Regions from separate parts of the Zhongshania aliphaticivorans genome, predicted to be linked through region 2. Evidence: predicted binding sites of a transcription regulator. Region 2 holds the regulator's gene; the other holds the start of a gene.
What was found. The regulator FliA, encoded in region 2, starts transcription of late flagellar genes. The targets are predictions, from matches to a motif close to TAAAGTTATNNNNNNNNCGGCCGATANCC.

Region 1: the regulator FliA is predicted to act here: its motif matches at 10,097-10,125, upstream of pomA (flagellar motor protein PomA).

The regions. Positions count from the first base shown of each region.
Region 1 is NZ_CP014544.1:3,557,814-3,572,558, reverse strand. Features, by position in the region: gene fghA (S-formylglutathione hydrolase) at 270-1,109, opposite strand; gene AZF00_RS15830 (S-(hydroxymethyl)glutathione dehydrogenase/class III alcohol dehydrogenase) at 1,158-2,282, opposite strand; gene AZF00_RS15825 (LysR substrate-binding domain-containing protein) at 2,398-3,282, shown strand; gene AZF00_RS15820 (hypothetical protein) at 3,428-3,754, shown strand; gene AZF00_RS15815 (nuclear transport factor 2 family protein) at 3,762-4,145, opposite strand; gene AZF00_RS15810 (SDR family NAD(P)-dependent oxidoreductase) at 4,236-5,114, opposite strand; gene AZF00_RS15805 (aminoacyl-tRNA deacylase) at 5,346-5,837, opposite strand; gene AZF00_RS15800 (IS630 family transposase) at 5,908-6,933, opposite strand; gene AZF00_RS15795 (hypothetical protein) at 7,266-7,481, shown strand; gene AZF00_RS15790 (transglutaminase-like domain-containing protein) at 7,519-8,964, opposite strand; gene AZF00_RS15785 (alpha/beta fold hydrolase) at 8,968-9,849, opposite strand; gene pomA (flagellar motor protein PomA) at 10,212-10,982, shown strand; gene AZF00_RS15770 (flagellar motor protein MotB) at 10,983-11,822, shown strand; gene AZF00_RS15765 (hypothetical protein) at 11,975-12,505, shown strand; gene AZF00_RS15760 (hypothetical protein) at 12,632-13,153, shown strand; gene AZF00_RS15755 (alkane 1-monooxygenase) at 13,229-14,404, opposite strand; gene AZF00_RS15750 (AraC family transcriptional regulator) at 14,541-14,745, shown strand, end outside.
Region 2 is NZ_CP014544.1:1,345,191-1,359,935, reverse strand. Features, by position in the region: gene AZF00_RS05995 (NADH:flavin oxidoreductase/NADH oxidase family protein) at 1-25, shown strand, start outside; gene AZF00_RS05990 (NAD(P)/FAD-dependent oxidoreductase) at 94-1,374, opposite strand; gene AZF00_RS05985 (DJ-1/PfpI family protein) at 1,425-2,006, opposite strand; gene AZF00_RS05980 (glutathione S-transferase family protein) at 2,068-2,778, opposite strand; gene AZF00_RS05975 (DUF2721 domain-containing protein) at 2,818-3,255, opposite strand; gene AZF00_RS05970 (Rieske (2Fe-2S) protein) at 3,286-3,651, opposite strand; gene AZF00_RS05965 (Lrp/AsnC family transcriptional regulator) at 3,757-4,221, opposite strand; gene leuA (2-isopropylmalate synthase) at 4,539-6,215, shown strand; gene AZF00_RS05955 (DUF2802 domain-containing protein) at 6,333-6,773, opposite strand; gene AZF00_RS05950 (RNA polymerase sigma factor FliA) at 6,792-7,523, opposite strand; gene AZF00_RS05945 (MinD/ParA family protein) at 7,520-8,359, opposite strand; gene flhF (flagellar biosynthesis GTPase FlhF) at 8,478-9,875, opposite strand; gene flhA (flagellar biosynthesis protein FlhA) at 9,900-11,936, opposite strand; gene flgL (flagellar hook-associated protein FlgL) at 12,533-13,726, opposite strand; gene flgK (flagellar hook-associated protein FlgK) at 13,796-14,745, opposite strand, start outside.

The sequences.
Region 1 (14,745 bases), 2.0 Mb from region 2:
CTCCCTGCTTTTTTTTGCGATTTTCTCCTGCACGTAATTTTGTGAGTGTAACTTTGTGAGAAAGTTTCATTTTTCGGAAATAAAGGCCACCAATGTCAATCGGTATTGCTGGAGGTATAGTGTCTGGAATGTTTGAGCGCCGGGTATTTGCCTAGAAAGTGCTGCTAAATTCAAGGAACTTCGAAGGTAAAAGACTGCATTTCGCACCACGACACGATTCGGTGAACCGATGGGGACGCTCAGCAGTCATTTATTTAGCTGCTTAGACCTTAGCAATAAAGGTGCTGGTGATGAAAGCGTAAATGAGATTCTATAAAACTGGCGATAAAATAATAACTATGGTCATAGCCGTCGTGATAGTTCAGCTGCAAGGGATAGGCTCGTTTCTTGGCCGCTGCCGCCAGTAAATGGGGTTTGAGTTGCTCGTTGAGAAACTGGTCATCATTGCCCTGATCGATGAGGGTTGGGAGCCGCTCTGTTGCCGTGCCCATGAGTTCGCAGCTGTCGTATGCTTTCCAGGTGTCTTTGTCATTGCCTAAATAAGCGCTAAAGGCCTTTTGCCCCCAAGGACAGTTAATGGGATTGCTTATCGGGCTAAACGCAGACACAGAGGTGTAGCGCTTCGGGTTTTTTAGGGCGATGGTCAAGGCGCCGTGGCCACCCATGGAATGACCGGAAATAGCGCGCTGAGTTGAGATGGGGAAATGCTGCTCAATGAGTTCCGGCAGTTCCTTAACGATATAATCGTACATATGGAAATGACGATTCCACGGCGCTTGGCTGGCATTTAGGTAAAAGCCTGCGCCTTTGCCGAGGTCGTAACTGTCGTCGTCGGCAACGTCTTCGCCGCGCGGACTGGTGTCAGGCGCGATAAGGGCAATGCCGAGTTCAGCGGCGATACGCTGGGCGCCGCTTTTTTGCATAAAATTCTCGTCGGTGCAGGTTAAGCCAGATAACCAATAAAAAGCGGGCACTTTTACGCCAGTGTTGATTTGCGGCGGCAAAAATATCGCAAAGCGCATATCGCAATTTAGGGTGCTGGAGCGGTGGCGGTACTGCTTGTGCCAGCCGCCGAAAACCTTGTTGCTGCTGATGTTTTCAATGGTCATGGTGATTCGCACGACCTTGCAGCCGTGCGCCTTATGGGCTGTGTTGGCTTAGTAGTGAATTACCGAGCGGATACTTTTGCCTTCGTGCATTAGGTCAAAGGCCTCGTTAATGTCCTCTAGCGGCATCGTGTGGGTGATGAAGTCACTTAACTTAAATTCCCCAGCTAAATAGCGTTCAACGTAGTCTGGTAGTTCTGAACGACCGCGCACACCGCCAAAGGCGGTGCCGCGCCAGACACGACCGGTTACCAATTGAAAGGGACGGGTTGAAATTTCTTGCCCAGCACCGGCCACGCCAATAATAATCGACTCTCCCCAGCCCTTGTGACAGCACTCTAGGGCCGACCGCATAATATTGACGTTGCCAATGCACTCGAAGGAATAATCGACGCCGCCGTCGGTCATTTCCACAATTACTTCTTGGATTGGCTTGTCGAAATTTTTGGGATTAATGCAGTCGGACGCGCCGAGCTTGCGAGCTAGCTCAAACTTACTCTCGTTAATATCAATGGCAATGATGCGGCTGGCTTTGGCCATTACCGCGCCAATGACCGCAGAAAGCCCAATGCCGCCCAAACCAAAAATAGCGACGGTGTCGCCTTCTTTGACCTTGGCAGTATTCATGACCGCGCCCATGCCCGTGGTGACGCCACAGCCAAGTAGGCAGACTTCTTCGAGGGGCGCCGCGGGGTTAACTTTGGCCAGGGATATTTCTGGCAATACCGTGTATTCCGAGAAAGTGGAGCAGCCCATATAGTGGTAAATTGGCTGGCCATCTTTGTAAAACCGGGTGGTGCCGTCGGGCATCAGGCCCTTGCCTTGGGTTTCACGGATTTTCTGGCAGAGATTGGTCTTGCCCGATTTGCAAAATTTGCACTCGCCGCACTCTGGCGTGTAGAGGGGGATGACATGGTCGCCGACGTTCACGCTGGTGACGCCTTCACCAATCTGCTCAACGATACCGCCACCCTCGTGACCTAGAATCGCCGGGAAGATTCCCTCTGGGTCATCGCCAGAGAGCGTGAATGCATCCGTATGGCATACTCCTGTAGCGACAATCTTGATTAATACTTCGCCCGCTTTGGGCAGCATGACATCCACTTCTTCAATTTTTAGTGGTTGGCCGGGGCCCCAAGCAACAGCGGCTTTGGATTTAATAAATTGCTCAGACATGTCGATTTCTCTCAATAGCGTGAAAGTGGTGGTCGGTTTCTGAGTGCCATTGTAATTGTTTCTGTATAAGTGATAATTACGGTTATATGCAAAACACTTTTACGAGAATGTAATAATGACTCAGTGGCAGGGGGTGGCTGAATTTGTGGCGGTGGCCGAGACTGGTAGCTTTACCGCTGCGGCGGCACGCTTGGCCGTGTCGGTAGCGCAGGTAAGTCGACAAATCAGTGCTTTAGAGAATCGTCTGGGGGCTAAATTGTTTTTCCGCAGCACCCGTAAGGTGGTGATGACTGAAAATGGCGGGGTTTATTATCAGCACTGTCGCAGTTTAATGGATGGTCTTGACGAGGCGGAGCGCGCGATTTTAGACCTGCAAACTACGCCGCGGGGTAAAATTAAGATGACGGCACCCACCACGTTTGGTGAGGAAAGTGTCATGCCGCTGGTTAATGACTTTCTGTTACTTTACCCAGAGCTGGAGCTGCACTGTGATTTAAGCAATCAGCTTGACGACCTTGTTACCCAAGGATATGACGTGGCGATTCGCATTGGTAACTTAAGTGACTCGGCGATGATGGCCAGAAAGCTTGCGGCGCGCACCCGCTTTGTTTGCGCGGCGCCTGAATATTTAGATCGCTACGGTATTCCCCACTCGCTGGCTGAGTTGGAACAGCATAATTGCTTGGTGGGGGCGTCGGATTTCTGGCGTTTTGAGGAGGGCGGAAAATCTCGCAATGTTCGGGTGTCGGGTCGCATCCACTGTAATAGTGGTTACGCGCTGGTTGATGCCGCCTTAAAAGGCCTCGGTGTGATTCAATTGCCGGACTACTATGTTCAAGCTTATCTCGACGAGGGGCGTTTGATTAGCCTACTCGATCACTACCGTGAGCCTGAGGAGGGCATTTGGGCGCTGTTTCCCCATAATCGCCATTTGTCGCCCAAAATTAAGCTACTCGTTGACTTTCTGGCTAGGGGGTTTGGGGCGTCAGGCGCTGTTTGATGCCTGTTATTAAGGCAATTGAACGACGGCATGCCGCTTACTGGACCATTGGGCGGTGTCTAGCTAGGGGATTTTTAGTCGGGTTTTGTGGTATTTTGAGCCCGACTGAAAATACAGTGCACACAGGGACTAATTGGAGTTGAAGATGTTTAAACTTGGTGGATATCGCGCACTTAATACTTGCGCTCTCGTTCTTGTGGCTATGGTGGCGAGTTCATCGCTATCAGCGCAGACGGTGCCTGTGGTGGCCGGAATCGTACCCAGTAGTAGCGAGCTTCTCGATATTGGTTTGGTTGTTGGCGGCGATATGCTCCGTGGTAGTCTGCTCGATGATACCCTGAGCCTGCCCGGTGCGGGCGTGGTCCTTGGTGGTTCGCTGCTAGATACTGTTGGCTCGCTGAGCCTACCGACGAGCTTGCCGGTAAATACAGGTGTGCTGGAGCTTGTGGATATACCTGCGCAGGCGCTGTAATAAGCGATTATAGGCTTTCTAGCATTGCCCGCATTTTATCTTTGATAAGATTGATTGCTTTGTAGGGTCTGAGCATCACCTTAAAATCGGCAATCTTACCGTTTTCATCCCAGTGAATCATGTCGACACCGTTTACGGTGACGCCGTCCACTTCCACAACAAATTCGAGAACGGCGTTTTGGCCGTCTACGACTTCGCGAACATAGTGAAAACTGTCGTTGGCCAAAACATGAAAGGCGGCGCTTAGATACATCTTGGTCACGTCTTTGCCCACTTGCGGGCTATGCACAACGGGTGAATGAAATACTGCGGTGTCAGCGAGAAGGGTGTCTAGGGCGGTGGCGTCTTTAGCGCTAATAGCCTGGTGCCATGCGGCGAGGGGGCTGTTCATTTTGGCGCTCCGGTTTGAGGTGACAGCAGCCTAAACTACAGCAGTGAAACCGGCCGGGCAATGCTCCAGAGAGTATTGCCCGGCACAGTCTTAGCCGTGTAGACCGTGTTCGATCGGGCACTGGCCGTTAGCCAGCTTTTTGGCGCGCGCTACGAGTGTCGCTTCCATCGTTTCGCGGCCAATCATAATGACAAAATCTTCCTTGCGTATTCCATCTAGGGCGAATGCCGCTAATTCATCTAAATCTTGAACTGGCAGTTCAACGCCAATTTCTTTCATGCCCGTCATGAATTCGTCAAAGGTCATTTCGCCGCCAGCGGGGGCTGGCTTCTCGCGCGCTAATTCGGCGGGACGGTTGCGGCGCGTGGTCCAAATTCCGGTTGGCAAAATGCCGCCAGAAGGGTAGAAAATACAGGCGCGGAGCTTGGTGTTTTGGCCGACAAGCTGGGCGTTTAGGCATTCGGTCATAATAGACACACCGGCTTTGCTGCAGGCGTATACCGACTGGTCGGCGAGGGGGGATATGCCGCCATCGCCCGACGAGGTATTCATAATTAAGCCGGGTTCGCCCGACTCAATCATTCGCGCCACAAATGCTTGAATACCGTGGGCAACGCCCCGTAAATTTACCCCTAATACCCAGGCCCAGTCGTTGGGGGTGGTGTCCCAAACATTGCAGTTTGAAACGCTAACGCCGGCATTGTTACAAAGAATATGGCAGGCACCAAACTCCGCAAACACAGCATCGGCGAGGGCGGTGACCGACTCCGCTTTTGATACATCGGTGACAATGGCGCGTACCACGCCGCCGTTGGCACTAAGCTCGGCGGCGGTTTTATCCAATGCTGTTTTTTCGACATCAGAAAGCACTACCTTGGCGCCTCCAGCGAGAAACGCCTTGGCCAGTGCCTTGCCTATGCCGCTAGCGCTGCCGGTAACGACAACGACTTTATCGGTGAAATCTTGCATCTTTGCTCCCCATTTATGGTTTTTATCCTGGTTTAATTTCGACCTTGCTGAAGCGCTATTACTGGGCGCTTCTCCGTATATGGCTTGAAGTAACCATAATATAAATTTACACCATAGTGTAGTTATTTTCAAAGGGCTTTATGAAGGCCGTCTTGGTAGGGGGCATAGCGACTGTGCGGGACCATAGAACGGCCCCGCTCGGGATAGCGGCAGCGAGGGCGTCAATACGTGTTAGTGAACTATAGATCCGAAGCGATCGTCTTGTGGGCAGCTCATATACAAATGATCCTGCCCATTCATCAGCTCCATAAATGCCCCGTGCTGAAGATGGATTAAGTGTTCGTGGTCACCGCTCTCGAGGTAAACGTCTTTGGCGTGATTGAACTCGACTTCCCAGCTAACGGGCAGGCCATAGACTTGGCCGAGAGCGGGAACCGCGCCAATTTCACAGTCGTCGAAAAGCATGGCGACTTCGCGCTCCGTTGCCAGGCGGTAGTTGCCGTGCATGTGGGCATTGACGCGCTCGAGTATGAGCCGATGGTTTGCGGGAATCACGCACATGCGGTAGCGGTCGCCGTCGTGCAGTATTACTGCCTTGGCAATTTGCGAGGGCGGTAGTTTCGCCATGCGTGCGCTTTGCATGCTATTGCGGCTATGGGCGTGGCTGACTAGGTCAAAATTAACCCCAATTTTATTGAGGTGGGCGGCGATGCGTGGAGACATACTCACGGTTTTATCCTCCGGCGTTTGCAAGAAACGCATTCATTATTAACCCGGCGGATTTTGGTATCTGTTATGCGGCATAACGAATTTTCTCGTGCTTAAAATATTTGCGGACACGATGTGGCTTCCGTTGCAGCATACGCATGTGCTTCGATACCTTCTGTTTGAGTTGCTCTTTATTGCGTGCGGGCTGCCCACTATGCACACCACCCTTGAGGTCACAATTCAAATACTCGTCAGGATTTAGTTCTGGCGAATAAGCTGGCAGATAAAATACCTGAATCATTTTTTTGTGCGCCTCTAACCATTCTTTTACCGGCTTGGCATGATGCACCCGCAGATTATCCAGAATCAAAAACACTTTGCGCTTCGCATCTTTGAGCAATCGCATCATGAAATCAATCAGTCTATCCGCATTCATGTTGCCTTCAAATATCTGGTATCTTACTTTGCCCTGATTGGTCACTGCTGAAATCATGTTGCACGATTCACGCTTGGCATTTAGACGAATCACTGGGGTCTTTCCTTTGGGCGCATAGCCCCGCTCATGCTGGCAGTCGTTACGCAGACCAGTCTCATCGCCCCAGTAAATCTCGGCATTTTGCTGCTTCGCTTGCACTTTTATCGCCGGATATTCTTCCTCTAGCCATGCTTTCACTTCCGGCGCGCGTTGTTCATACGCACGCTTTTGTGGCTTCTGCGGTGTCATGCCCCAGCGCTTTAGGTAATCGCCAACGGTGCGTACGGGTAGCGCCAGCCCATAGCAATTAAGGATCAGTTCGCGAACCGATTCCCGCGTCCACAACGCATAGGGCATTTTTAATTGATCCGGCGTTTTGTCGATCAGCACCGATTCAATATGCTGTTCCTGTTCAGCCGTTAACCGCCGCCCACTACCGGCTTTTCGCCCCGGCTTATCGTATCCTAGTTGATTCTTGTCGCGCTTTAACCAACGACCAATCGTATCCGCGTGAATGCCCACTATTTCGCCAATCTCGGCTCTCGTCATTCCGCGTTTCCGAAGTCGATGCGCCTGTCGACGTTTTTCTTCAAGAACTTCTAAGGATAATTTTCTTGCATCAATTTTTTCGTCCATTCGCGCATTATATCAGATACTTTTGATCGCCGGGTTAATAGTGCCATTAAAATATAGTTTGGCGCGGGGCAGCTTGTCCAAGAAGGGAATCATGTTATGCCAGAGCTTTATAATGCTAAGCGCTATAAGCATTTGGATGCTGGGGTGTTCGGTAATACTTTTTTGAATGGTCTCGCTTCGGCGGCAGAGAATAGTTTACTTTTTGCTACATAATTAGCGTTTGTAATATTAGCGTCATCACTATGTAACATTTATGCACGATAATTTGTCCTTTCATGGCAGCTGGATTTCTGCCTTTTTATTTTAATATTATCTGCAAATACGGAGTGTATATGCGTTTAAATTGCGTGGGTGTTAAGGCAGTTCAGTTATTGCTGGTGTCGCTTTCTATGTTGTTATCGACAATATCGGTGGCCGATGAGCCCGTACAGTTGCTTGAAGAGGTCACTGTAGTTGGCGCCGTGCGCGGTAGCTCGACGATAGTGATTGCCGATATTGATGTGGCGGGCGACGAAAGCCTCGATGACATGCCCTACGTCTACGAGTAGTGCAATTACGCCGACATTAAACGTTGTTGAGCTTTGTTCAGCGACGTTTAATGTGCATTGCAGATGTTATTTGTAGTGTATGTATTTTTTCATTTATTTTTAACACTTCGCTTTGTTCACCGCTGCTAATACCCAGTGCAATATGACCCGCAGTAAACCTACCTAAGCCGCTATCGAAACTCTGCCACTGCTCTCCCGTCCAAGCCTGCACCCAGGCGTGGGGAACAAACACATATTTGCGGCCTAAAAAACGCTCATTATTATACGCTAAGCCAAATACGACACGGCTTGGAATACCGGCTGCACGCGCAAGCGACGCTAATAAAAGCGCGTGTTCAGTGCAGTCGCCTTGTTTGCTGTGGTATGCCTCCAGAGCAGTGGCGTAGCCGGAATAGGTGGCTTCACTATTCATGTGCCGACTTACAAAATGGCTGAGACGACGCATTTTTGCAGCTGGGCTTATGTTCCTTTCGCCGAGTACATCGTCAACTGTGGTATGGAAAATGGCATTGTCACTGGCGAGCCAATAATTTGTTTGTAAGTAGGTGTTGAGCAGTGCTGGGCTGAGCGAAGTTTCGGGTGCACAATCGGTGCAAACGGTAATTTCTACGCCGCCGTTAATCGGGGTTACCGTTTGTTCAGTGGTGCTCGGTGGTGTGTCGGAAAATTCGCCGAGGAGCTGGTAGCGAATTTTGCCCCGCAGCGCCGCGTCACTGATTTTATAGGGCGAGGCTATGAGTTGACGATACACATGGGTAACCGCCTGAAAATCCGCTGTGGCACATTCATAGCTGCAATTTTCAATGCGCAATTCGTCGCCGCCGGAGCGACTGATCTCAGTTAATGGCCGAAATGCCGTGTCGGTAAAAATTTCGCTGTAGCGGGCTTGATTCGTCATGACCTGACGTTGAATTTGCCAGGCATAGGCGGGCTGGTCCGCTGCGGTATAGGGTTTGACGATCAGTTGAATTTGTTCAAATTGTTGGCTGCTAAAATTCCAAGTGAAATAGGTGAATGGCGATGTTTGTCCTGCGCCGGTTGCTAAAACCTGACGCAAACCCTCGGGTAAAAAGAAGGGTTGGGGTATCGCATAATCGGTGGTATTGCCGGTAAGGTCATTCTGTATTAAGTGCAGCACGTTCGTGTCTACAACTGCGCGCATATTGTGATTGGTCGTGGCTGAGCTGACACGCTTGCTAATTGATATTGGCGCACCCTCTGGGCTTTCTCGGTACTCTAATACCGTTGTTGTCGTTGCATCAGCTGCGCCGGGCTGACTAAGGGTAATCACCAAGGTTTCTTTGTTAATGATTTCGTCTTTTGTGACGTGACGCTCCAGGTGCCGGTAGCCGAGTTTACTACCCGCCAAGCTCAGGGTCTGCCATTGCTCGGCTTCTCCCCAGACGGTGGCGCCGCTAACCATAAGAAATAAGCCAGCCGCCGCACTGAGCCAGTATTTGACGGTGTTTTGGGGCGCGTGCATATGCTAGGTTTCTGAGCGGAGCAGCTTGGTGCACTGCAACCAATCTCGGCTGAGTTTAACCACTTGCTCGCAGTCTTCCTGTAAGGCCATATGTCCGGCGCCTTTAATAACACCGTGACTAACAAAGGGCGATAGTCGCTTTACTCGTCGCTCAAACTCCTTGGCCTTGTGCAAATACGAGTGTTCAGCCCTAAGCACCAGGGTGGGCACCTGAATATTGCGCAGTGCCTGCCAGGGAGAAAAAGTGTGTTTGAAATTGTGCGCTTCCCACTCGCGGTTATAGCTCAGCTTATACTGCCCGTCGGCCTGTTCAATGAGCCCTGCTTGGGCATATTCATTAAACGCGTCTGCTGAAAAGCGTCGGTAGGCCGCTTTGTTGCGATGGTAGTCTATAAATGCCTGGCGGTCCGGCCACAGCTGTTGGCGGTTTTGGGTGCGCTTCACCAAATTTAATCGGCCCATCAGTTCGGTGGGGGCAATGGCTGCCACGGCGGGTAAAAAGCGGCCGGGGATGGTGGCGGGGTCAAACATCAGTAGCGCTTTAAAAAGCTCAGGACGTTTGGCGGCCGCTAAGGCCGAAACTGTGGCGCCAATAGAATGCCCCATGGCAATGACAGGGCGAGTTTGGGCGTGCTCTAAAAATGCAATGAGATCGTCGGCGTGCTGGCGCCACGAGAAGCCCCGAGGCGGCGGCTGGTGGTCCCAAACACCGCGATTTTCTAGACCAATTATGTGGTAGTCAGATTGGAAGTGGGCGAGAAATGGCGTGTAGCTAGCCACCGGAAAGCCATTGGCTGCGGCAAAGTGAAGGGGTTCTTCACCGTGTCCGCCAGCTTGCCATATTGCCGGGCCGCGGCCGAAATCAGATTGTTGAGTATTTAACATGGCGGTTTATTGGCTGGGAATAGTAAGCCCTAAGCATACCATGGTCTTTTGTGCTGGGGAGAGGGGGCAGCCGCTTGCGCGCTTAAGGTAGGTTGGGGGAGCGGGGTCATTAAACGGTGAATATACAGTAATTGTATCGTTGAAATCCGCTATGGACGCCGCTGAGTATGGCGGGCTATGGTGGCGATTACTGGCGTAATGGCTTGTTCAAATGAGCAGAATGACGCGCCCCTAGGGGAATCCCCTATAAAGTTAAATGCTCTGCTGCCGTTAATAACATTACGTATGGGTGAACTAGCGGCCGAGAATGGCAAACCCCGGCGCTTTTACCAATTCACTGACCAAGATAGTCGGAGTTTTCTTTGGACATAGCAACGTTATTAGGCATGTTGGGTGCCCTCGGGGTCATCGTCACCGCGATTGTAATGGGGGGCAGCGCCAGTGGATTTATCGATACGCCAAGCTTACTGATTGTGGTTGGTGGGGGCTTGCTGGCGAACTTGGTTAAATTTCCCTTGGATCAAACGATGGGCGCATTTAAGGTGGCGTCGCGGGCGTTTGTGCACAAACCCACCAGTTCTGAAGATCTTATTGCCGAGTGTATGTCGATGGCCGGGGTTGCTCGCAAAGAGGGTTTGCTGGGTTTGGAGTCACTAGAGATCAGCAATGAGTTTCTCAATAAGGGTGTGCAGATGGCGATTGACGGCCACGACCCTGAATTTGTGCGCCGGGTGTTGAATAAGGAGATTAGCCAAACTATTGAGCGTCATGAAATGGGCGAGGCGGTTTTTAAAGGCTTTGGCGAGTCGGCGCCCGCCATGGGCATGATCGGTACCTTGGTTGGTCTAGTGCAAATGATGTCCAATATGTCTGACCCCAAGGCGCTGGGCCCGGCAATGGCCGTGGCCTTGTTAACAACGCTCTACGGCGCCGTTTTGGCAAATGTGGTGGCGCTGCCAATGGCCGAGAAAATGGCATTTCGCACCGCCGAGGAACGTCGTAATCGGCATCTGATTTTAGAGGCGGTTGATGGCATACAAGAAGGGATAAATCCTCGGGTACTGGAGTCCTTGCTGCAAACCTATTTGCCAGACAATAAGCGTGAAGTCGAACCCAAGCCTGAGGAAGCCTAAGTGAACCTGGACGATGCGCCGAAGAAGGTATCTGCTGGCGCGCCCGCTTGGGTGCTCACCTTTGCGGATTTGATGTCGCTGCTACTGGCCTTCTTTGTTCTGCTGTTTTCATTCTCAGAAATGGATAAGCAGAAGTTTAAGGAATTGTCGGGGTCAATGAAGGACGCTTTCGGGGTGCAGCGGGAAATACCTGCATTTAAACCACCGATAGGAACCAGCATGATTGCCCGGGAGTTCAGCCCTGGCGCGCCGAAACCCACCGCTGAAAATCAAGTTCGCCAAGAAGCTATTCGTGAAATGCGCGACTTTGTAAAGGTTGAGGCCGACGAGGCGCTGAATGACGACCTTGAAAAAGTAAAAGCGCATCTTGCCGTGGAAATCAGCGAAGGCCTTGTTGAGGTGGTTGATGACGGTGAGCGAGTCATTATAATTCGGATTCGTGAGCGCGGTTCGTTCTCATCAGGAAGCGCCGATCTGTCGCCGGGGTTTGAGCCTGTGCTGGCTAAATTAGGGACCCTGCTAAATGAAATTAAGGGCGAGATTGTGGTTGCCGGACACACCGACACCGTGCCGATCCATACCGAGCGCTATTATTCAAATTGGGATTTGTCGTCGGCAAGGGCGACTACCGTTCTGCGGGGCATTATCGAGGCCAGCAGTCAGCCGAATGAGCGCTTTCGGGTTATGGCCCACGCCGCAACAAGGCCTCTTGCGGACAATGAGACGGCTGAAGGCCGAGCGCGTAATCGGCGGGTCGAAATCTTCCTATTGCGCGGTGCCAAGCATGACCCGGCAATGGGCGCTGCCATTGGTGGGCGCGAAACCTCATTATTGAATTGAGTTGTAAGTTTTTAATTTAAAAGCTAAATTGCGTCATTAGAAATGTGACTGACATCTCGCAAAGGAATATTACGTATAGCATGCAAACCACTTTAATAGCTAAATGCACCCCTAGCAAAGGTAAACACGTAGCAAAGTATAAGGTGGATGTAATGACTATTCGTAAATTAGTATCTGTAGGTGTCGCCTCCGTTGTATTGTCTTTTGGCGTGCAGGTGAATGCATCATCGGGCTGGGAGTTAGAGGCAATCTCCAAGTCGACCGGTTACAGTGTGCATGGCCAAAAGGGCAGTGCAAATCAATTTGGCTTGCTAAAACACAGTAATACCTGTGGCGCTGATGAGCTGTACATTAGCTGGGCAAGCGACAGCGCAAATATTTGGTCGCTCGCCGGTCAAAAGGTTTCCCTCGCAGCGGATTTTGATGGCGTCGCCTTGGATATCCCCCTTGAGGTTATTTCGATCCGCCCGCTGAAGGGTAATCAGCATCAAGTAATATTTGGTCATTCCTTTGCTAACCCAGAGCTATTGGCGCTCATGACAGCGGCTGGCTCCGTCAATTTAATGATGACCTCGTCTGACGTCGCGCAGTATTTCACCGTGACGGGCGATAACTTCCCGCTGCAGGGCTTTGCGCAAGCGCGTTCAAAAGCACTTACGCGCTGTGAATCTCAGAGTGGTTGAAGGCAATACCAGCCAATGAAAAGGGCTGCCGTGGCATACGGCGGCCCTTTTTTTATGATTGCGCATGGTCTTCAGCTTTCGTTCAGCTAGCTCCTGATACCTTACAAGCACATTCAGGAGGAACTGATGATGACAAATACAACGGCACTAAAAGTAGAACACCCCGGTGTAATCCGTAACCTGCTGCTCACCGCCTTGCTTGCGGTCGCGGTTGCCGTGACGCCTAAGCAAGCTCACGCTGAGCATGCGGAGACAGCTGCCGCGGTGTTAATTGGCGCTGCAGTCTTGTATGCCGCCCACGACGCCCACAAATCAGAGAGAAAGTACGCTAAGCGCCATGCCCATGTTCACGACCGCCATTGTGGACACCATGTCGAATATCGACGTAACGATCATCATCGCTATGGTAACGCGCATGTGTATTACCAAAATCAATATACCCGAGATCGTCATTCAAGCTATTACGGCAAGCACCCGAAGTACGTAGAGCAACACCACGGCGGCAAGCACAGTAACAAATACGCTAAGAAGCATGATAAGCACGATCGTTATGGTCGGGATGACCATAACGGTAAGAAGTATCGCAATGATGACCGTCATGCTAATCAATCGTGGAATACCCGGGTTAGAGTGAGTCAGGGCCACTAAGATCTTTGCTTACGACAACTCAAAGACGGAAGGATGTGGCGGCTGAAATAGGCCGCCATTTTTTTGCGCCGACATTTAGCCCTGCGCAGCCACTGTGATTTTATGCTGATAATAGTCGCGCTTACCGGCTAAAACGTTGATGCGGTCGATATCGTGTTCCGCCCAGTTGAGTACTTTTTTATCCATAACTCGGAACCAAAGCGGTGGAATATAAGCGAGCAGAAACATGGCGTAATAGCCGGCGGGGAGCTGCGGCACATTCTCGAAGTGTCTTAAGCACTGATAGCGACGGCTGGGGTGGGCGTGATGGTCCGAATGGCGCTGAAGCTGAAAGGTGATTAAGTTAGAAATAAGTGAGTTTTGGTTCCAAGAGTGCTGCGGTTGTGGCGTTTCGTAGCGGCCATTGTCCAGCTTTTGCCGCAGTAGACCGTAGTGCTCCACATAGTTTGCCGCGGTTAAATTGGTATGTCCTAGCAGGCTAGTGATCATGACAAAGGCTAATATTGTCGGTCCGCATAACAGGCCTACCGTCGCAAAAAACACAAAAGTGATGATGGCGCCGGGCAGTATTTCATTTTTGCTTGACCAGAACGACAGGCCTTTTGAATGCAGGCGCTCGGCTTCTAAGCGCCAGCCTCGCAGCCAGGTGCCAGGCATTTCTCTCAGCATAAAGCGGTAAAAGTTTTCACCTAATCGTGAAGAGGCGTGATCGTTGGGCGTGGCGACATCGCGGTGGTGGCCGCGATTATGCTCAACGCTGAAATGGGGGAGTGCGGCAATGCCGAGAGCAAGACTGGCTGCCCAGCGTTCCGGCCGATTTTTTTTGTGGCCTAATTCGTGGCCAAGGTTTAAAAATGCGCCGCCCAAGCCCATACACGATAATGCAAGGGCAGCCAGCCCTAGGATTGATAGCTGTGCATACCACGCATAGGCAATGGCGCTAAACCACACCACAAGCGTGCCCGCCAAAGCGACAAATAAGGCCCAGCGAAAGTAATTGTCCGCATCTAAGGCGGGTACATCAGCTTCATCGTGGTTGTTGGGATCTTGGCCAGAAACATAGTCAAGCACGGGAATGGCGACATAAAAAATAATAAAGCCGAGGGCCAGCCACGCGCTATTACCGGTTTTTAGTGCGGGAATGATTCCGATCAAGGCGAGCCACGGCATAAAAAAGGCATTTATCATCCACAGCCAGCGAAACCGCTGAGTAAGGTCAGTAATTGAAAATCGCGATATTGTCGTTGCCATCGTTATCGTCCTTATTATGGGGCTTATATTGGGTTATGGCGTTTGCTCAGTGCACGCACTGACTTCTTACAGTACGCCTAGGGTGTGGCGAGTTAAATGTTGCTACTGACCGTGATTATTGTTAATTTCGGCCATTATGGATAAAAATAACAATCATTCGACCGCATCACACACTGGGCAGCGACCCGCACTGGGGCTCTTAATCTTGTGCCAAACCCTTGAGGAGCTAGGGCTAGATTACGAGGCGGCCAGTTTAAGAACCGGTCTAAGTCGGAGTCAGCTAGAAACCCCAGGTTATTTGATTCGCTCAGAGCAAGAGCTCGCCTTTATTGAAGCGGCGC
Region 2 (14,745 bases):
ACGGGCAAAACTGCTGCGAGAATAATATAAAACGGCTGCGACTCTTCAAATCTATACTGAAAAGTTGCAGCCGTGTCTGAGCTTAGGTTTTGCTCAATGCAGTTTCAGCCGAGGCCGCAATAAGCGATTAAATCGACCGGCCAACAATAACATTAAGGTGCGCGCCCAACCGTATATGGCCGCTTGGTGCAGACGATACAAACTGATATACATCATCCGCGCCAACCAACCCTCAATAAAGAAGTTGCCGCCGCGCACGCCCCCCATTAAATTTCCCAGCGCAGAATACTTCGACAGCGACACCAGCGAACCGTGATCGCGATACTTAAATGCCTGCAAGGGCTGGCCGGCCAATGTGCGTTTTAGATTCGCGGCCATGTGCATTGCCATCTGCTGAGCAGACTGGGCTCTAGGTGGAATATTTTTACCTGGGCTGAGTTCGCAGGCGCAGCAATCGCCTATCGCAAAAACAGCCGGATCGGCAGTTTGCAACTGCTCATTTACCACCAATTGATTTATGCGATTAGCGTCAAGTTCTAAAGTGCTGAGGATATCCGGCGCTTTAATACCCGCAGCCCACACCAAAATATCGGCATCAATACGGCTGTCATCGCTGGTAACAAATCCGCTGGCATCCGCTGCTTTCACCTTGGTATTGGTATGAACTTTCACCCCCATTTTTTCCAGCTCAGTTTGCGCGGCGGTGGCAATCTCTTCTTTGAGCGCGGGCAGTATGCGCGGCCCTGCTTCAATAACATGTACCTGTAAGCGACTGCGATCCAATTGTTCATGACCATAAAGCTTTAGCAGCGCCACCGCATGGTGAATTTCTGCGGCCAGTTCAACGCCAGTCGCCCCGCCCCCGACAATGGCGATAGACAAAGCACTATTATTAAAATTGGCGGTCATGCAATGGTTTAAAAACCGCTCGTGAAAACGATCGGCCTGAACGCGAGTATCTAAGAACAAACAATGTTCCCGCACTCCAAGGGTATTAAAGTCATTGCCTAGACTGCCAACCGCGATCACCAAATAATCGTAGCTTATGCGCCGTTCAGGCAGCACCTCACGACCACTCGGCCCGACTATTTCATCTAAAATCAGTTCTTTGTGCTCCCGGTCAAGACCAATAACCCGCCCCATCGCGAAGTGATAATGGTTTTGATAGGCGTGGGCACGATAATCCACCGCATCGAGATCAGAGTCTATTGCACCGGTGGCAACCTCATGAAAACGCGGCTTCCAGATATGACTCGCGCCGCAGTCGACCAGGGTAATTTCAGCTTTGCCGGGTTTACCCAAGCTGCGGCCTAATTTTGTGACCAGCGGCAAGCCACCTGCACCACCGCCAACAACCACTATTTTTGCTACCACGCTTACCTCCAAAAGATATTTTAAAACCTTGTCGACTGGCCGTCATTTAGCTAGGTTGCGGACCAATCAAATTCCATCTGCTTTGCGGTTTGCCGCGCTAGGTCGAGGCTGCGCAATCGCGCCACTAGGTGTAAGCTCATGTCGATTCCCGCAGAAATACCCGCCGAACTTACCACCGCGCCACAGTCTACCCAGCGCACACCCTCACATACCTGCAGGGCGGGAAACTGCATTTTTAAATCGGCAATATCTTGCCAGTGGGTGGTCACTCGTTGGTCGGTGACCACCCCCGCACCCGCCAATAAAAATACCCCGGTGCACACCGAGGCAGTAATTTTGCTACTCGCCGACTGGGCGGCAATCCACGCCAACACCGGCGCCTTGCTCATCTCCTCGTCGTGAACACCACCCACAACAAGCAAAACATCGATATCGGGATGATCGGCAAAACTGTAATGGGGAGTAATCTGCAAGCCACCTCTTGCAAGTAATAGGCCCGGCTTTTCACTCACTAAAAAGACATTAATCGCGTCTTTGCGTTCAGCCAGTCGATTGGCCGTTGAAAACACTTCAAAGGGACCGGCAAAATCCAATACTTCGGCATTCGGGTATACATAGATACCGATATTCATGAGATTGCTCGCACACATTTAGATCAAAGATGGGGCTTTAAAACCGAGCTTACAAAAGCGATTACGCCGCAGCGCCATAATAGCGCTGGGCAAAGTTGTCGCAGTAGCGCTGCAAATTAGGGTAACCACGTGCAATGGTATTAAAGCGGCTATCAACATCAGCCAAGATAAACTGCGCTAGCATCCCAAATACCGTGGCATCGAGCTCGCAGACCCGCTCGCCCATTATATAACGCTTATCGCCTAAGAGGGTCGATAAGCTTGCAAGTGAACGATTAAAAATATGTTCAATTTCTGCGGCGCTGTGCCTACCCATACCCTGTTTATAAAGCGCTGAACGCGTTGCCCGGCGCACCGCAAACGGTACAATCGAGCTGAATGGAAAGGGCAAATGGCCAAAAAATACTTGCCGTGTTTTCGGCCAATTGTCGTCACATATCCAGCGGGAATACAGCAAGCACCAATAGAAGTTTTCGTCTAGCGACTTGCCAATAAGGTAGGCTTGTGCGCGCTGCTCGGCGCTAAGCCAGTCATTCAGGGTCACTTCAGGCTTTTGATTTAAGTACTCGAAGATAAAACTCGAATCTCCAATTTTTGCATTGCCGTCTTCAATAAACGGCAACTTGCCCTTGGGCGATTTGCGCAGATAAGCCACTGATGATGTCAGCTTATAGGGCAATTGCGCCATTCTTAAAAAGGCGTCTACCTTAAGTACAAAAGGGCTCGCATCGACTAGGCCAAATGCTTGCTTAAATCCATATAATGTAATCACCGCGATTATCCTCCCTAAAACACCATGGTGTATTACCCTTTACGGCCCGTTAAGCATAATCCGTGTTGCCAACTGAATTTCGCGCAAAAATCCCGTTAACGCAAATATCAAAAATACCATGGCAAACACGAATAGCGCCGCAACCACCAAGCTGCTATTCCACTCCATTACCGCGCTAATAAACAACATGGCAATGACCACACAAACCAACAAAGCACTGGTGGTACTAAAGCCAATAGAGCGATGTACCACGCGAGCGCGCCGCGTTAGCATGGCTAATTCTTCGTTCACCGCCACACCGCGCTCAACGCTAAGTGACTCCAGGCGATGATGCAAAGAACGGCTGCGATCAATAATTCGCGCTAAACGATTAGTGAGTACATTGAGAATACCGCCGATACCCGCGAGTAAAAAAACCGGGGCAACCGATTGTTGAATCGCATGGGCGATGGTGACTACTTCAATTTCTACTGCCATGAAGGACCTTAATTACACGCTTAAAGAAATTCACACATTCACAAAAACTTGTTCGCCTTCGCACTCTACTTTAAAGGTATTGAGGGCTTTTGGGGCTTTACCAAGGGCGATTAACTTATGCGTCCAGCCCGGCATGGGCATGCCGATGAAGGCATTTGTCCAGTCGATATTTTCGCCTGTTAGTAAATTAAAGCTAGAACCATGAAACGGACAGGTCACCGCGCCATCGCAAATTTTACCTTTGCCCAAGGGCAAGCCAAGGTGTGGACAGCGGTTTTCTACCGCGCAGATCTGGCCATTCACTTTGGTTAACAATACTTTGGCGCCGCCCAAGGTTTTGTTTAAGAAGGCGCCCTCTTCGATCTCATCAAGATTTGCTGCAAAAATTCGTTCCATTTCTGTGCTCCTTAGAATTAATCAAACAGTATGTTCAACCCCAGCGCCGCCTTCAGCCTTATCTTATATAGCCAGCAAACAGGCCCCAGGCGGAGTTAATCGTCATTACAGCAAGGGTAAGGCAGTCTTACTCACTGGCGACTTCATAACAAAACTGGAGTGTACGCCGGTGACACCATCAATTCGAGTAATCTTATTTAATAGCAAGGCCTGAAAGCCATCCATATCCGCCACAATGACTTTGAGCAGGTAATCGGCCGCCTGGCCAGTGATTAAATGGCACTCTAAAACCTCGGCACACGCGGCCACATGGCGCTCAAAATTTTCAAACCGTTCAGGGGTGTGCCTGTCCATACTGATATGAATAAACGCCATGAGATTCAGACCGAGCGCTCGCGCATTGAGCAGGGCCCGATAACCGGCCAGCACCCCGCTCTCCTCTAGCCTACGCACCCGTCGCAAACAGGGTGACGGCGACAAACCAATGCGATCTGCTAGCTCTTGGTTGCTGAGTCGGCCATCGGCCTGTAGGGCTTCTAAAATCCGCTTATCATAGGCGTCTAACTTCACAATAAAATCACCACATCCGTATTTATGAGCATAATATGCCAATAAAAATTAAAACTCAGCAATTATTAGCACATTAAACGTCTTTTTAACACTAAGTTCGCAATCACCTGCTGCGCCGCTATCTCTATACTGGGAACCGTGAAGTTACCCCTTCACAGTTATCGCCAGCCAGCTTGCAACACCCCGCAAACTGAACACGCGACCAAGCTCTTACACCACAAGAGTGAATGAAAACGCCCGGCCTCGCCGGGCTTCAATACCAAAACATTCGCAGCCAAATCTTCGCACGCGCTTACTTAAAGGAATAGAGATCCATCATGGCCGACTTTAACCACCGCAAATACCGCGCGACACCGGCAATTGTCATGACTGACCGCCAGTGGCCCAACAACACCATCAGCCAAGCGCCCCAGTGGTGCTCTGTGGACCTTCGTGACGGTAACCAGGCCTTGGTTGAACCCATGACGGTACAGCAAAAATTGCGGATGTGGGATTTGCTGGTCAAACTCGGCTTCACCCAAATTGAAGTGGGTTTTCCCGCCGCCTCTCAGCCCGATTTTGACTTTGTTCGCGCCCTAATTGACGGTGATCGCATTCCGGATAATGTCACGGTTCAAGTCTTAACCCAGGCAAGGGAAGAATTAATCGCCCGCAGCTACGAGGCTCTTAAAGGCGCAAAGCAAGCCATTATTCACGTTTACAATTCCACCAGCCCGGTGCAGCGCGAGCGGGTATTTGGCTTGGAACGCGACGGGATAACGGCGATTGCCGTACAAGGCGCGCGCTGGGTAAAAGAATATGCAGCGCGCAATCCCGAAACAAAGTGGTCGTTTCAATACTCGCCAGAAAGCTTCAGCAGCACCGAAGTCGATTTTGCGGTTGAAATCAGTGACGCGGTTATCGCCGAGTGGCGTGACACCGGCGCGCCAATCATTATTAATCTGCCCGCCACCGTCGAGTGCGCCAGCCCCAACGTATTTGCCGACCAAGTGGAATGGTTTTGCCGCCACACGCAGTATCGCAAAGACATTACCGTGTCGGTTCACACCCACAATGATCGCGGCTGTGGCGTTGCTGCCGGCGAGCTTGCGGTCATGGCCGGTGCCGACCGAGTTGAAGGCACCCTACTGGGTAATGGCGAGCGCACCGGCAATATGGATATTGTCACCATGGCCATGAACCTTTACAGCCAAGGCGTAGACCCAAAACTGAACTTAGCCGACATGGACGAGATCATTGCCGTTGTTGAGCACTGTACAACGATACCCCTGCACCCTCGCCACCCCTATGCCGGTGAGCTGGTATTTACTGCGTTTTCAGGTAGCCATCAAGATGCCATTCGCAAGTGCCTAGGCAAGCAGAGCGAAAACGAACCCTGGCAAGTCGCGTATTTACCAATAGACCCCGCTGACCTTGGGCGCAGCTACGAAGCCGTGATTCGCATTAACAGTCAATCAGGTAAAGGCGGCGTGAGCTGGGTACTGGAAAACGACTATGGACTGCAACTACCGCGCTGGCTGCAAATCGACGCCAGTCGGGCAGTACAGGCTAAGGCCGAGGAAATTGCCGGTGAAGTTAGCGCCAAGCAAATATGGGAACTGTTCGACGAACACTATCTGCAAACAGCGCGCGACACCGAATTAAGTCATTTCGCCATTAGCCAAAACAATGCCGAAAACCACGGCCAAGATCAATTGAGCCTGAGCTTTAAATACCAAGGCAAAGAAATCGCATTACAAGGCCACGGCGATGGCGCGATCAGCGCGCTGGTCAACGCCTGGCAGCAGGAATTTGGCGACAAAGTAGAAGTGCTCGACTACCGCGAACACGCACTAGACACCGGCACCGCCTCTCAGGCTGTAGCCTATGTACATCTGTCGATCAATAATCAGCGCTACATTGGCGTCGCCATGCACCGCGATGTGGTTACCGCGTCATTGCAGGCAGTGCTAAGTGCAGCGAGTCAGGCAGTGGAGCAAGCAAAAGCCGCTTAAAAGCGGGTCGGATGTCCGGCGTCTGACGTCGGACGAAAGTCAAAAAATTGAAGTATGATGGAAGTGAATTGCCTTTTTAGCGTCAGACTTCCGACGCCAGACGTCCGACTCACAAACTCAATGCGCCTTCTGATACAGCATCGTAATCAAATCCGCTTCTGACGCAGAAATACCGCAGCGCTGAGCAAGTTCTTGGGCGCTAAGGCCTGTATCCGCAAGGCCAATGGCCTGCTGGTAAAAGCGTACATCTTTTTTGTCAGCATCTTGACGCTGTTGACGAGAGCCGATCATTTCCAGGTATTCCTCTAGCGCGGTAACGCGCTCACCCAATAGGCTCATCGCAGAGTTTTGAAACTCAATTTTTTTCTCAAGCTGGGCAATTTTATCATCCGCCGTCGGCGCTTGCGGGCCGTCTTCGGTGCTGGTTCGCCGAGATTTCAGTGCAAATAATAATAAACCCACACCGACGACACTCAGCAGCAAGCCGAGCAGCGACGCCTCGCCCAAGCTACCAAACCAATTACCAATTAAAGCGGAAAACTGATGATTCGTATCCATAATATTCACTCCGCAAGGCTAGCTTGCCGTCCAGTCGGTAAGTCGACTTTTTAAGCGCACTATCGCTTGGCTATGAATCTGACATACCCGTGACTCGCTAACGTCCATAACCTCACCGACTTCTTTGAGGTTTAAACCACTGTCGTAATACAGCGCCATGACCAGCTTTTCGCGCTCGGGCAGGCTATTAATATGGGTCGCGAGGGCCTTCTGAAAATCATCTTCTAATACATTTTCTAGTGGGGCGTAGCGATCGTCACCGCCGCCGATGTCAGCGGGTTCCTGCTCGCCTTCGCCAACTTGCTCCAAACTAAATAAGCGTACTGAGCTGGTATCGCGTAACAGTTCATGGTATTCATTGAGGGAAACCCCCATTTCTGCAGCAATATCTGCGCTTCCCGCTTCGCGCCCTAGACGAGCCTCGGTGCGGCGCACCGCCTCGGTCATTTCGCGCAACTGGCGAGTTACTGAGCGCGGCGCCCAGCCGCTCTGGCGCATTTGGTCAATCATGGCACCGCGAATACGAATACTGGCGTAGGTTTCGAAACTCGCGCCTTTATCGGCCTGATAGTGGCTACCCGCCTCGAGTAAACCGATCATCCCGGCCTGAATCAAATCGTCTACCTCAACACTGGCGGGCAGACGGCTAACCAAATGATAGGCAATCCGCTTTACCAAAGGCGCATGTCGGCTAACGAGGTCTTCGCGACTGCCGTTTTGAACATCGAGGTAAGCGGCGTGACCGTTCACATTGGCACTCCCGCCGTAGACTCTGCAGTACTTGCATTACCAAACATTCGGTCAACAAAAAATTCAATATTGCCACTCGGTCCGGCGGGCCCCTCCCACTTATCGACGGTCTCCGCCAACTTGCGAAAGGCGAGTGAAGATTCAGCACCAGGATACAAGTCACTCACGGCCTGTTGCCGTGAGTCGGCCTTTATTAAATAGGGGTCGCGAGGAATAAACCCGGCAAACTCTAGACTAACGTCTAAAAAACGCCGTGCCACTTCGTTAAGTCGCTCAAAGCCATCGCGGGCTTGATCATGACTGTCCACCATATTGCGCAATACTTTAAACCGCCGAATACCCGCGTCACGATTCATAACTTTAATCAGCGCGTAGGCGTCGGCCATGGACGTTAGCTCATCAGTAACAACCACCATGACATATTGGCTGGCGCGACAAAAAGTCACTACGCTATCGGAAATACCAGCGGCAGTATCGACGATTAATACGTCGTAATCGTCCTTTAATTCACTGAGCGAACGAACAATGGCGGCGTGTTGGTCGGTACCCAAATCTGCCATTTTCTTGACTCCCGACGCAGCCGGAATAATCGTAATACCCACTGGTCCTGGAACGAGAATATCTTGAATTGCACATTGGCCATCCAACACATGAGACAAATTCCATTTCGGACGCAAACCCAGCATGATATCGACGTTTGCCAAACCTAGGTCTGCGTCCATCAACAGTACACGGCGGCCACGACGCGCTAATTGACAGGCTAGATTAACCGAAACATTGGTTTTACCCACCCCACCCTTACCACTGCTTACCGCTATTACTTTTACTGCGCTCATCTAATTATCATTCTCCCGTAAACAACATCGCAGCTTATTTTAGGCCCGTACCGGCAAAAATACTCTACGCATAAGCCCGCACTAAACCTGAATTTCCAAGCACATCTGTCGGGCGCCGTTACACCCGTAAACTCAAACCACCCCGCACAGCCATTGGCGCAATATTTGCGTTTTGCTGAGCAGCCTCAGCGAGCGCAGGTTGATGCTCAATTTCTGGCCCGCGCTTTAGCTCAAAGGCCCGCGCCATGCGCACCGCCATGTTCACAAGTTTAGCACCATCCGCCGCAGACAGATTTTGTGGAACTTTGGGGCCATTGGCACACCACGCCACCGGCAGGCGATGTTGAATCAAGTTTGAAATCACCCCCCCCAAGCGCATAGCCTCATCGATGCGCGTCACAATTGCGCCCAGTGGTGCCAGTGGCGCATAGGCATCAATTATCTCGCTTTGCACATAGGCCTCTGCGTCGGCTGGCACGGTGACAAACACTTGCACATCTTGCATAGCCCCAGTCAATTGCTGCAATTCATTTATACCTCGGCTGTCGCGAAAGGACATGCCGGCGGTATCGATCAAAACCAATTTTTTCTTGCGCAAAATGCGATAGGTTTTAACCGCCTCTTCGAGGTCGACTGCCGTATGCACTGGAATTTGCAAAATACGACCATAGGCTCGAAGCTGCTCCTGGGCGCCCACTCTAGCGACATCCGTCGTCAATATCGCAATGCCGTCGCGACCATGAGTTAAGACGTGCTGGGCGGCTATTTTAGCGATGGTTGTGGTTTTACCTGCGCCTTGGGGGCCTACCAGGCACACTGCACCGGCGCTGGCTGGCGTCATGGTTGGCAGCTGTTTGATTAGCAGCATTTTGAGAATTTCACGCTGTAGCGCATCGCTCTCGTCCCCCGGTATCTCTGCGCATAAGCGACGCCCTAAGCTGGGGTCTAAATCCAAACTGGCCAAATAAGTGTTCAACTCACGCTGCTCTGGCGCCTTATAACTGGCTTGCTGCCAATTGTGACCCTTGAGCTGATCCATCAGCATGGATTTCATCGACGACAATTCTTGTTTAAGGGTAAGTAATTCATCTTTTTGCGACCACGCCAGCTGGGGACTCTGACTCGCTTGCGGCGCAGTGGTCTCACTTTGGTGATGCTGGGGTGCACTCACGCCAAGATTTTGGCGTTCAGCCATCGGCAGCTCGGCCGATGCTGTCGCCTTCTTTTGGCGATCAAATAAGGCATCGAGCGCCGTGCGCTCTCGGCGTGGCGCTGGGGCCTGCGCCGGTGCAAACTGTTGGGTAATTTGTCTGGCCATCTGCTGCGCGGCAGTTTCAGTCGGCATATTTTGCGACGGCGCCATCATAGAATCGCTGCTGTCATCAAGGCTTACAACCACCTCGACCCCGCCATCTATAGTATGAAAATCCAGAATAACCGCATCTGGGCCGTGGGCAGCTCGCACTAAGCGCATGGCTTGCTGGCTGTCGGCAGCACGATATTTCTTTACTTGCATACTCATTCTCCTACAAGCCGCGTTTTACGCTAAGCGCGCCTGTTGCCCAATGGTAGACAGCAAACGCACCTGCTTGCTATCTGGTACCTCGTTATACGACAACACCGATAAGCCAGGAACACTACGCCGGGTAAAGCGCGATAACCAAGCCCGTATCGACGGTGACACCAGCACTACCGCAGGCTGACCTGATAACTCCTGACGATGGCTGAAATCGGCCAATTCATTTTGTAATCGCTCCGCAATACCGGGCTCCAAACCAACCGCACCAGAACTGCCTCTGAGCATATCTTGCAACAACTGTTCCAGATCAGCATCCAGCGCAGAAACCGGCAATTCATCATCTAAGCCATTGATTTCTTGAACAATCATTCGCCCCAAAGCCACTCGAACACCCTCCAATAATTCGTCAGGGTTCTTGCTACGCGGTGCCTGCTCCGCCAAACTTTCGGCGATCATTCGTATACTGCGGATCGAAACCCCCTCTTTTAGCAAGTTCTGCAGAACCCTAACCACAATACTGAGCGGCAATTGTTTGGGCACTACATTCTCTACCAAGCGAGGATCCGTTTTGGCTAATCTATCTAAGAGCTGTTGCACCTCTTCATGCCCCAATAATTCGTGCGCGTGCTGTTTAATCACTTGACTGAGATGAGTAGCGATAACCGTACAGGGATCAACCACCGTATAACCCATGGTTTGCGCCTGATCGCGCTGACTAGAGTCAATCCAAATTGCCTCCATACCAAAGGCCGGGTCTTTCGTGGTCGCGCCCCGTAAGCCGGGCTGAGCGCCGCCGGGATTAATTGCCAAGTCTTTGCCAACCTGAATATCGCCCTGGGCAATGGTGTCGCCCAATAGCTGAATGCGGTAACTTCCTGGTGACAGCTCCAAATTATCGCGGATGTGAACCGGTTGAATCAGAAAGCCCAAATCCTTAGAGAGTTTTTTACGTACCCCAGTAATCCGGCCGATTAATTCCCCGCCTTGATTGCGGTCTACCAAGGGAATTAGGCGATAGCCCACTTCCAGGCTCACCACGTCCATATGCGTCACTTCATCCCAGCTCAATTCGCTGGGTTCGCGGGGCGCCGCTGCCACGTCTTCACCCGACTCCTCGTCGGCTACAAATTCCTGGGCATTTTTCTTCTTATTTTGCAGCCACCAGCCGCTGCCACCACAAGCTGCAGCGAGCATTAAAAACACCAAATTAGGCATACCGGGAATAACGCCAATTAAGGCCATTAAGGTCGCCGACAAATACAAGACATTGGGATTGGCAAACATCTGGCTAGCCATCTGCTCGCCCATATTCTGGGGACGCGAAATACGAGTAACAATAATCGCCACGGCGGTCGACAGCAGCAAGGACGGTAGCTGCGCCACCAAACCGTCACCAATCGTCAACAAGGTATAATTATGCATGGCCTGATCAAAGCTCAGACCATGCTGGCTCATGCCCACACCCAGGCCACCGATAACATTGATGAACAGAATCATAATGCCAGCAACGGCGTCGCCGCGCACAAACTTGCTGGCACCGTCCATAGAGCCGTAGAAATCCGCTTCAGTGCGCACTTCTTCCCGACGCCGACTAGCCTCTTCCTGATTTAATAGCCCCGCATTTAAATCCGAGTCGATAGCCATTTGCTTACCGGGCATCGCGTCTAGGGTAAATCTGGCGGTGACTTCTGACACACGGCCCGCGCCCTTGGTGACCACCACAAAATTAATAACAACCAAGATAATGAAAACGACAATACCGACAACATAATTGCCGCCAATAACAAATTCACCAAAGGACTCAATTACTTTACCCGCCGCGCCGGGACCAGTGTGGCCTTCGAGCAATACCACTCGAGTTGAGGCGACATTCAGTGACAAGCGCAACAAGGTCGCGAGCAGCAATACCGTCGGGAATACCGAAAAATCAATGGGCCGTTCGACGTAAATCACCGCCAGAATAATGACGAGCGACAGGGCAATATTGAAGGTAAACAGTAAATCGAGCAGAAATGGCGGCATTGGGATAACCAGCATCCCGAGGCACGCAATAAGCATGACGAGCACGCCAACGCCACTACTGGCAACTTTCTCCAGCCAGCCATTCCTTGCAATAGTTTGTGTCGCTGCTGCCATACCCACTCTCTTTAAGATGGATTTCTCAGCGCGCAAAAGCGCCAAAATTTCGTCGTTACCGGGAGTAATTGCAACAACAGGGCCAACTTGCGATATAGGAGGAAAAGCGCTACTAAGCAGTATATTCAAACAACAGCGTGAAAGCCGCTCCCAGACAGCCACGACTAAACCGGTCACCCCTGCAAAAGCTGGAGCCCAGTCAAGTAACAGAGTGAAGGTCGCGCCCATTGCGACGAATTCTCGCCTAGGCAGCCACAACAAAACCGGTCACCCTGCGAAAGCTGGGGTCCAGTCAAGTAACAGAGTGAAGGTCACGCCCATTGCGACGAATTCTCGCCTAGGCAGCCACAACGAAACCGGTCACCCCTGCGAAGGCAAGGGTCCATCTCAGCAGGGGCAGACCTGTCACTTACGTATTAATGCTAGCGAACGCAGATATAATTCCAAAAGCAGTATTGGCCAGACCCTACTTAGCGTCGTCCTTCAAACATCTCGACCGGGATGCTGACCGTTAGCCTCTACAAGTAATTAAACAAGGACAAGCCCTGTACCTTACTAAACGCTTGCTGGGCGGCCTGCAATGCCGCTTGCTGCTGGCTGAAGCGTGAAATAGCTTCCGCATAGTCTAGGTCATTCACTAAGCTTAGATTCTCGGCGATTTGCAGGCTGGCGCCAGCATTAATATCGGTTTGCCGCTCGAGTGACTGCAGGCGCGAGCCTATGCCGGTTTGCTTGTTAATCAAGTGATCCATCGCCTGATCGATATTGCTAATCGCGGTATTAATTTCACTGTTTTGCAAGGCGCGACCACTATTGCTATTGCGCGGTGTTTCTAGAGAGACTGCCAGCGCCTCGACCATGGAAAACAAATCTTGGCGCTGGGCGGGCGCGATGGTGAATTCGTCACCGGCAGCCGCAGGTCCTTTAATTTTAACCGACATCCCGCCTACGCTAATATCACCACCATCTTGGTAGGCCGCACTGCTGACCACGGCGCCGCCAGCATTAAGCACCTCGTATTGACTTGAGCTGGTAAAACGAACGGTAAAGGTTTCGCGATTAAACTGCCCCAGGTCGGTGACGCTACCAGCGTCAATCACTGCGCTCCCTGTATTGGCAGGGTTACTTCCGGTTTGAAATTTGCCATTGCCATTAAGGATATTCATAAACACTTCTGAGCCGGGGTCGCCATCTGGCAGACTGCGCGCGGGGCCAACTTGCAATTGACGCTGACCATCGTCGCCGTTATACACATAACCTCCCGCCGTTTTGGAAAAGGGTGAACTACCCTCTTGGTAGCCGGCGAAGATAAAATGACCGCTGCTGTCTTTAGTGTTGGCATAGCTGAGTAAATTATCGAGCTGTTGACGCAGTTCAAAGGCAATGGACTGACGCGACTCATTGCTCTGAGTGGCGTTATTGGCTTGCACCGACAACTCCCGCACCCGCTGCAAAACGTCGACACTATTACTCACAATACTCTCTTCTAAACGCAGCCTACTGTCGAGGAGGTTGCCATTGCGCTCGTATTGTTCGGTTTTTTCTTTGGCCCGGGTCAACTCAAGACTGCGCACGCTACCAACGGGGTCGTCGGAGGGGGTGAGAATTTTTTGGCCGGTGGCAACCTGCAACTGGGTTTTAGACAGTTTGGCCTGCTGGCTCAACATGCTATTAACCCCATTGGCATATAGCTGACTGGTGGAGATTCTCATACGTCTACTCTCTGTGTCATATCCGCTACACTGCGTCTGGCCTCATTTAGTGAGGCATTAGCGCCTTATTTAACGAAACGCACTCATCAGGTTCTGAAATAAATCATTGGCAATGCTGGTGGCCTGAGCAGCGGCTTGATAGGCCTGCTGAAATTTAAGGAGGTTGGCGGCCTCTTCGTCTAAATTCACCCCTGACACACTCTCGTAGCGCGCTCGGGTTTGACTCAGCAAGTTTTCTTGGGATTGCTTATTAATCTGCGCACTACGCGTAGCCACTGCGATATCGCCAACCAAACCATTAACTGCGTCTTGTACACTAACCGTGCCGCCATTAAGAAGCTTGAGGTTTTCAGCACCCGCCAGTTTTAGAATATTGCGGTTGTCGCCCACGGCATTGGTATTGGCACCGATAAAAAATTGGTCGCCCGCAACGGGGCTGCCATTAAGCACAAATTGATTGCCGTTAATATTCAGCTCAGCGCCCGGCGTATAACTAAAGCTACCGCTGCCATTAATTTGATACGTGGTGGCCGTCAAAAATTCAATATCAACATTATCCAACAAATTGGGATTGCCACTGTCAACGATATTGGTCTGACTAATACTGCCTGAACCAATATTATTGCTACCGCTTAAACTGCGGGTGGCAGCCGCCGCCGCGATGGCAGCAGGGTCGGTTAGCGCAAGTTTTAATCCGGCGGCAGCGCCCTCAGTGGGCCGCAATACAAATTGGTCACCCGCCGCCGCGGGACCATTTAAGCTAAATTGCACGCCTTTATATTCAAATGGGTCAGCGACACTGCCAGTGCCCGTTACACTGCTAAGCTGCGCGCCATTGGCCTCATCAAAAAACGACCAGTTTGTGCCGTTAAAACGCATTAATACATTATTGCCAGTCACCTGGGACAGGTCGGAGATTTGCGCCGTCATTTGCGTGGCGCTGGTATTGTTTAGGCTGCGATGTACGACCGGATCCGGCACCGAGAACAGATCGCCGCCCTGGTTACCCCGTAAATCAA